2 regions of the Pontibacillus salicampi genome follow, and region 2 is predicted to be linked to the other one. Evidence: riboswitches for the same ligand, from Rfam matches in the RefSeq annotation. Region 2 holds a riboswitch; the other holds the start of a gene.
The links. A riboswitch is a leader RNA that binds a small molecule or an ion and turns the genes downstream of it on or off. The one in region 2 is predicted to bind FMN.

Region 1: it holds a riboswitch for FMN, as region 2 does, so the genes downstream of both, ribD (bifunctional diaminohydroxyphosphoribosylaminopyrimidine deaminase/5-amino-6-(5-phosphoribosylamino)uracil reductase RibD) here and ACFFGV_RS10120 (ECF transporter S component) in region 2, are expected to answer to the same signal.

Annotation. Positions count from the first base shown of each region.
Region 1 is NZ_JBHLTP010000013.1:63,834-67,243, reverse strand. It holds gene ACFFGV_RS15975 (bifunctional 3,4-dihydroxy-2-butanone-4-phosphate synthase/GTP cyclohydrolase II) at 1-254, opposite strand, end outside; gene ribE (riboflavin synthase) at 277-933, opposite strand; gene ribD (bifunctional diaminohydroxyphosphoribosylaminopyrimidine deaminase/5-amino-6-(5-phosphoribosylamino)uracil reductase RibD) at 937-2,043, opposite strand; FMN riboswitch at 2,208-2,355, opposite strand; partial or broken gene ACFFGV_RS15960 (BCCT family transporter) at 2,734-2,985, shown strand; gene ACFFGV_RS15955 (CBO0543 family protein) at 3,122-3,410, shown strand, end outside.
Region 2 is NZ_JBHLTP010000008.1:101,852-105,261, reverse strand. It holds gene ACFFGV_RS10130 (hotdog fold thioesterase) at 190-573, shown strand; gene ACFFGV_RS10125 (TraR/DksA C4-type zinc finger protein) at 612-977, shown strand; gene ACFFGV_RS10120 (ECF transporter S component) at 1,092-1,673, opposite strand; FMN riboswitch at 1,832-1,983, opposite strand; gene ACFFGV_RS10115 (M20/M25/M40 family metallo-hydrolase) at 2,066-3,124, opposite strand.

The DNA.
Region 1 (3,410 bases), on a different contig from region 2:
GTAAATGCAGTACCATGGGGATCCGTACTCCGCTCCACCATTGGAAAAAGTTCCAGCTGCTCCGCAATGCTATGAGAAACAGGGGCGCATACCAGCCCTTTGCCCTGTGTAATCATAAAATTAATTACTTCTGGTGTAGTGTGTTCTGCAAGCGCTACTAGGTCTCCTTCATTCTCTCTATCCTCATCATCACAAACGATGACCATTCTTCCTTTTTTCAAATCCTCTAATGCTTCTTGTATGGTATTGAACATCGTTTTCTCATCTCCATTACACTTATTTAAAGCCGTTTTCTTCTAAAAAGGAGGTGGTTATTGCTGATTGCGTGGTACCACCTTGCCCGCTTTGCTTTGTTAAAAAGTTCACTACATATTTTCCTAGGATATCTATTTCAATATTGACCTTGTCACCCGCTTGCTTTGTGCCAATGACCGAATATTCAACCGTATGAGGGATGAGAGAGATTGTTACCGTTTGATCGCCTACTCCAAAAACAGTAAGACTCGTGCCATCTACTCCTATAGAACCTTTATATACTAAGTAATCCATTACTTCTTTATCTAACGCTATCTCATAGTAAATAGCATTAGACGCAGCTTTCCTGCTTGTAATAACACCAACTCCATCCACATGACCGCTCATCATATGGCCACCGAATCTCCCGCCAGCCTGCATCGCACGTTCTAGGTTTACTCCAGAGCCAATACGTAGTTCATGGAGATTAGTAGCTCGATACGTTTCTGGCATAACGTCAAAGCTAGCCTCTTTGCTGGAGAAGTCTGTCACAGTCAAACAAACACCGTTAACGGAAATGCTATCTCCTAGATGGACGTCCTCTAACACCTTTTCAGCACCTACGACAAGCTCCAGGGATTCACTCCCTTGTTTGATGCGCTTCAACGTTCCTATTTCTTCTACAATTCCGGTAAACACGCTTCATCCCTCCTGTCTTTTCTGTTTTGCGACTACCTTTATATCCTGCCCGATGGATGATACTTCAGTAATTTCAAGGGCAAGGGCTGCTTGAAGTTCACCAATACCTTCCCCACCTACTGGAGTAGGAGCGTCTTTTCCACCGAGCAGCTTCGGTGCAATATATTGAATGACCTGCTGGACTGCTCCCGCTCGAACAAACGCGTCATTCACTTGTGCACCACCCTCCACAAACAAGGAGGTAATCCCTCTATCACCAAGCAACGTTAGTACGTCCGGTATAAAAATAGTTTCGTGAGAAAGCTTTATAATCTCTACATGAGGATAGGATTGATATACATCGATTTGATCTTGCTCCACCTGATTTCCGGTAAGGATCCACGTAGGAGCATCGGGGTTTTGTATGAGAGGAGAATCGATAGGAGTTCTTAAGTGTGTATCAAGAACAATTCGAGTCGGATGGTTCCCTCCATCGGGTAACCTGGCAGTGAGACGCGGCTTATCCTGGATCACCGTGTTCACCCCTACTAATATCGCATCATTAGCGTGACGATACTGATGGACATCAGCCCGGGCCGCTTCGCCCGTTATCCACTGACTTTCACCAGTTGTGGTTGCAATTTTGCCATCCATCGTCATGGCTGTTTTCATCGTGACATAAGGTGTGTTCGTCGAGATATAATGGTAGAATACCTGATTAAGCTGATCTGCTTCTTCCTGCTGAAGACCAACCTCCACCTCTATCCCTGCCTCTCGAAGCTTTTGTACTCCTTGCCCTGCTACTTTAGGGTTCGGATCAAGCGTCGCAATTACTGCACGAGCAATACCACTTTGGATAATTCGTTCGGCACACGGAGGCGTCCGCCCATGGTGACTGCACGGTTCGAGCGTGACATAAATCGTACCGCCCCGCGCTCGATTACCTGCCATATTAAGGGCATGGACTTCCGCATGGGCTTCTCCCGCTTTAAGATGCGCCCCCATACCCAGCACTTCGTTTTGATGGACAACGACTGCCCCGACATGAGGATTTGGGGATGTTTGGCCTGTTGTAGCAGCAGCCATTTGAATAGCTAGCTCCATATATTGTCGGTCTTGTTCCTGTGTCATCGTTTCACCTCCTATTTATGCTCTGTAAAAGCTTTACCTAAACAAAAAACCCTGAGGAAGATACACGTTCCCCAGGGCTTTAGCGGAGTCCACATAATAGTTCGAAAATGGACACACTTCCAGAATTTATCGAAAGCATTTTTTATGCTTAAGTGACTCTACTCCTATTCCTTCTCCCATCCGGACTTTCACCGTCGGCTTTGGTTTCTCACCAAATCAGCCGCATCGTACACACACGATACGGGTCGCGGGCTAGCAAGCTTTCACTCGATCACCGCCGGTTGGGATTTTCACCCGACCCCGAAGGAAATATTCGATTGTATAAAATAAATATATCTGATTTTTACGTATTTAGCAATTGTTTGAAACGAACGGATGCTCAAAACTCCATTAGATTCATTCACCACTCGAACCCTTATTTTTATTAGTGAAGCATCAAACCCATCTCGACCATTTTAATATATTAATAAACTAATTCATAATCCCAATACCTTGAAAAAGACCAACATTTTCTTCTCTTGTTACTATATATTTTATGCATAAAATATTTAACATAATATTCTCCCGCATAACCATAGCGGTTCCCCCTTTCCCTAGTTAAATTATATAAAAATAGTTAAATTCCCTTTTAATTACATTCTTATCAGGGTAGATAAGCTACGTATAAACAAATTATAAAAGGAGGATATTATGCAGCGGAGAAAATTGATAGACTATAGTATCTTCATTCCATCGCTACTCGTGATTATCGCCATCAGTATTCCATTTGCTCTTTACGAAAAAAAGTCATTGGAGCTTTTAAATTCTATCTTCTCCTATATTGTGGATACGTTTAGCTGGGGGTACCTTTGGTATGGGTTTCTGTTAGTAGCAGCTGGCTTATACTTATCCTTTTCTAAATATGGCCAGGTTGTATTAGGAGACCCAAAGGAGAAGCCTCGCTGCTTCCCAGTAAGTGTAGGCTGCTTACAACACCTTCGGAGGTGATTACTTCAATGTCATCATACGTCCAAAAAAGTATATAATGACCAATTCTAATCCATACTAAGATTACTATGTATTAAAGAAGGTTAAGAATATGGCATCCCTGGATAAAGTACTGCAAATTCAAGAAAAAGCTTCTAAGCTTCAGTTCCAATATTGGCAGGAGGAGGTTTACCTTTCTCCTCAATGGTGGTTTCTACTATTTTCACTAATGGCTCCCTGGTTTTTATTTTGGCTGTTATTTGATCGAAATCAGGCCTTCCGGACGTGGATTGTAGGGCTGTTTATTATGTTGACCTCCTTTTTCCTCGATGAAGTCGGAGCGTCCTTTCAGTTATGGGAATACCCTTATACCCTTACCCCGTTAGAGAGGGAGGTATTTG
Region 2 (3,410 bases):
CACTTAAGCATGGATTGACGTAGACCTCCACCCTATAGCTATTAGTATATTTTCAGAGAAACTCTTTCGAAGGCAAATGTATAGTTGTAGGGAGGATTTACAGAGATAATACTGGAATACATTACATAGCCAAGAGGTTTGGCATTTTATGTGTGTGGAATAAGATAGAAAGGAAGATGAACAATGGAAATGGATTATAAAAACTCAATGCTGGGAGCTTTAGGGATAGAAGAGGTCTCCATGAAAAAGGAAAAAGTGGTGCTATCCATGCCAGTCGATCATCGCACCCATCAGCCATTAGGCTATTTACATGGGGGAGCAAGCGTCGCTCTCGCCGAGACGGCTGCAAGCATTGGCTCTTTCCTGCATGTCAATGCAGAGGAGAACAAGGTGTTTGGCATCGAAATAAATGCCAACCATATCCGTAGCAAACGCAATGGTACAGTTTACGCGGTGGCTGAGCCTGTGCATGTGGGTAAAAGCACACTAGTCTGGCAAATACAGATTGTGGATGAAGAGGACGAATTAATCTGTACATCCAGGTGTACTGTTGGAGTTGTGCCTAGAAAATAAAGCTCCCCACTATCACTACTTAGAAAGGGGCTTTGAATATGTTATCAGATAAACAAATTGCAACTTTAAAGCAAAGATTACAGGAAATGAAAACAAGTGTGGAGAAAGAGCTGCACAATCATAAAGGATACGAGAATGGTGAAGGGTACCCTGAAAACTCCGTTGGAGAATTATCAGATGTAGATAACCACCCTGGCGATTTAGGAACAGAAAAATTTGAAAGGGATAAGGATTATACGCTAAATGAGCATGCACAAGGTCAATTAGCAGAAATTAATGCTGCCTTCCGTCGAATTGAAAATGGTACGTATGGATATTCCGAACATTCTGGAAAACCAATTCCATATGAACGTTTAGAAGCTATGCCAACTGCAAGGTACCTTGTGGAAGAACAAGAAGATTAACAAAACCCTTAACCAGACTGCATTTACAGCCAATTTAAGCGCACCATACCCTGACTCTAGAAGAAATAATAAAAGCAGCTGCGACATCGCAGCTGCTTTTATTATTTATATTCTCTACGTAACATTTACACGTTTTTGATCAAACCATGGTTTGAGCTTCATAAAGAGCGGCACAAATAACAAACCGATCATAAGCCCTTTTACAACATTAAACGGAATAATACCTGCAGTAATATATACAAGCTTCGATCCCTCTAGTTCAAAGCCCATCAACCAAGAGTAAGCTGGTAAGACAATGAAGTAATTAAGGAAAGACATTCCTATTGCCATAATAACCGTTCCGGTAACTAATCCGGAAACCATACTCTTAACACTATTATAGCGATGATATAGTACGGAAACTGGCAGAATGAATAGCAGGCCTGCAAAGAAATTTGCAAAGGCTCCAATCGGGTCGCCGCTTCCTAATGCGAAGTGGAGAAGGTTCTTAATCCCTTCTACCACAATCCCTGCAACGGGTGAGAATAATAAAGCCGCAAACAGTGCGGGAATATCACTGAAATCCACCTTTAGAAACGCAGGTATAAATGGCAATGGAAAATCTAGTAGCATTAATAATACAGAAATAGTACTCATCAAGGATAGTGTGATGAGTTTTAATAGCTTTGATGAGCGCCCTTTGCTTGGTTGCATCATCGATCTCCTCCTTCATCTTTTATAGCCGATTCACATCCCAGATGAAGGTGAGCGTTTCCTAATCCATAAACATCAAAAACCCCTCAAGTATTAATAAAACACTTCAGGGGTAAAAAAGACATTAGGAAATAGAGGTATAGACATACCTATTTTTCGCTCAGCATCTTCTCCCATCCAGACTGTAACTGTCGGTCCTGGTCTCTCACCAGGTCCACCGCTTGGCCTATTCGGCCTCCCGGGTCACGGACTTAGAACACCAAGTGGGCTCCTTACCGTCGGTCGGGAATTTCACCCTGCCCCGAAGATGGAATCGTATTTAATTGACTACAATTCTCATTATAATAAAAAAGTTATCATTTGAACAGCAAAAAGTTTTGAATTAAAGGTAACCTCTACTCGTCTAAAGGATTAAGGCTTTCTTTTCCGGTCATATTTTCAATCATGGAAACTAGTAATTGTATCTCTTCTTCTATATCTTGCATACTAGCCGTTTCAACTGGTGAATGCATATAGCGTAACGGTAATGAAACTAAGCTAATCGGTACTCCTCGTCCAGTTAAACGCATTTTATCTGCATCTGTACCAGTCATACGAGGAGTCAATTCGTATTGCACCTTCATATCCAAAGAGCGTGCTGCTTTTTCTAATAGTTGGTTAATTTTACGGTTAATAGGAGCTCCTTTAGCTAACACTGGTCCTTTCTCTAACCGGACATCTCCATATTTTCGAGTATTCACATTTGGATAATCCGTTGCAAACGTAACATCAACAGCAATAGCCATGGTTGGATTTAGACCCGCCGCTGCAAAATAGGCTCCTCCCATGTTAGTCTCCTCATTGACAGTGCTTGCTGCATATACTCCGACCTGAATATCCTTCTCTGATAGTCTGCGTAGGACTTCAGCTACGATAAATGCTCCCGTTCGATTATCAAGCCCTCGACCAGATATGTAGCGATCCATTAATATTTCTGGTTCTCTCTTATAAACAGCAAGGTCCCCAATTTGAACATACTTCTCCACTTCTTCCTTTGACTGAGCTCCACAGTCAATGAATACATCTTCTAAGTCGAAATCTCCTTTTAATCCACCATGGTGTTGAGCATTAACCCCTACTACACCTGTGAGATTTCCCCCATGGCCTAATATGGTCACCTTCATCCCGACAGCTGCTTTAGGATTAATACCTCCCATCTTATCAATGTAAAGGAAGCCATTATCATCTATTCGATTGACGACAAGTGCAATCTCATCTGAATGTCCTGCAAGTAAAATGGTGAAATCAGCCTCCGGGTTTAGTACACCAATTACATTACCTGCGTTATCAGTTCTAATTTCATCAGCAAACGGCTTCACATAATTCATCCACTTCTTCTGTATGTTCATTTCCATGCTTGATGGACTAGCGGTATGTAGCAATTCAAACAAAAAATCCTGTTGGCTCTTTTCCATCCTCATCAGCCTCCTTAGCTATTTGCACCTATCATACCAATATCCATCCCTAATGACCATCATCCTATACCAACCCCACCTCCAGCAGTTTCTATTTACATTTTAAATAGCCAGTATACTGAATCATTAAGAGAGTTTCGAAGTCCGTTCACACCAATATAGCAAAAGTATGGCTCAAAAAATGCGAAACTTCCTCGAAACATAAGATGAGACGAGGTCATAGGGAATAAGGGAACTTTATACTAATCCCTAACACCATTCATTTCCAGATAGAATGTAAAAAGCA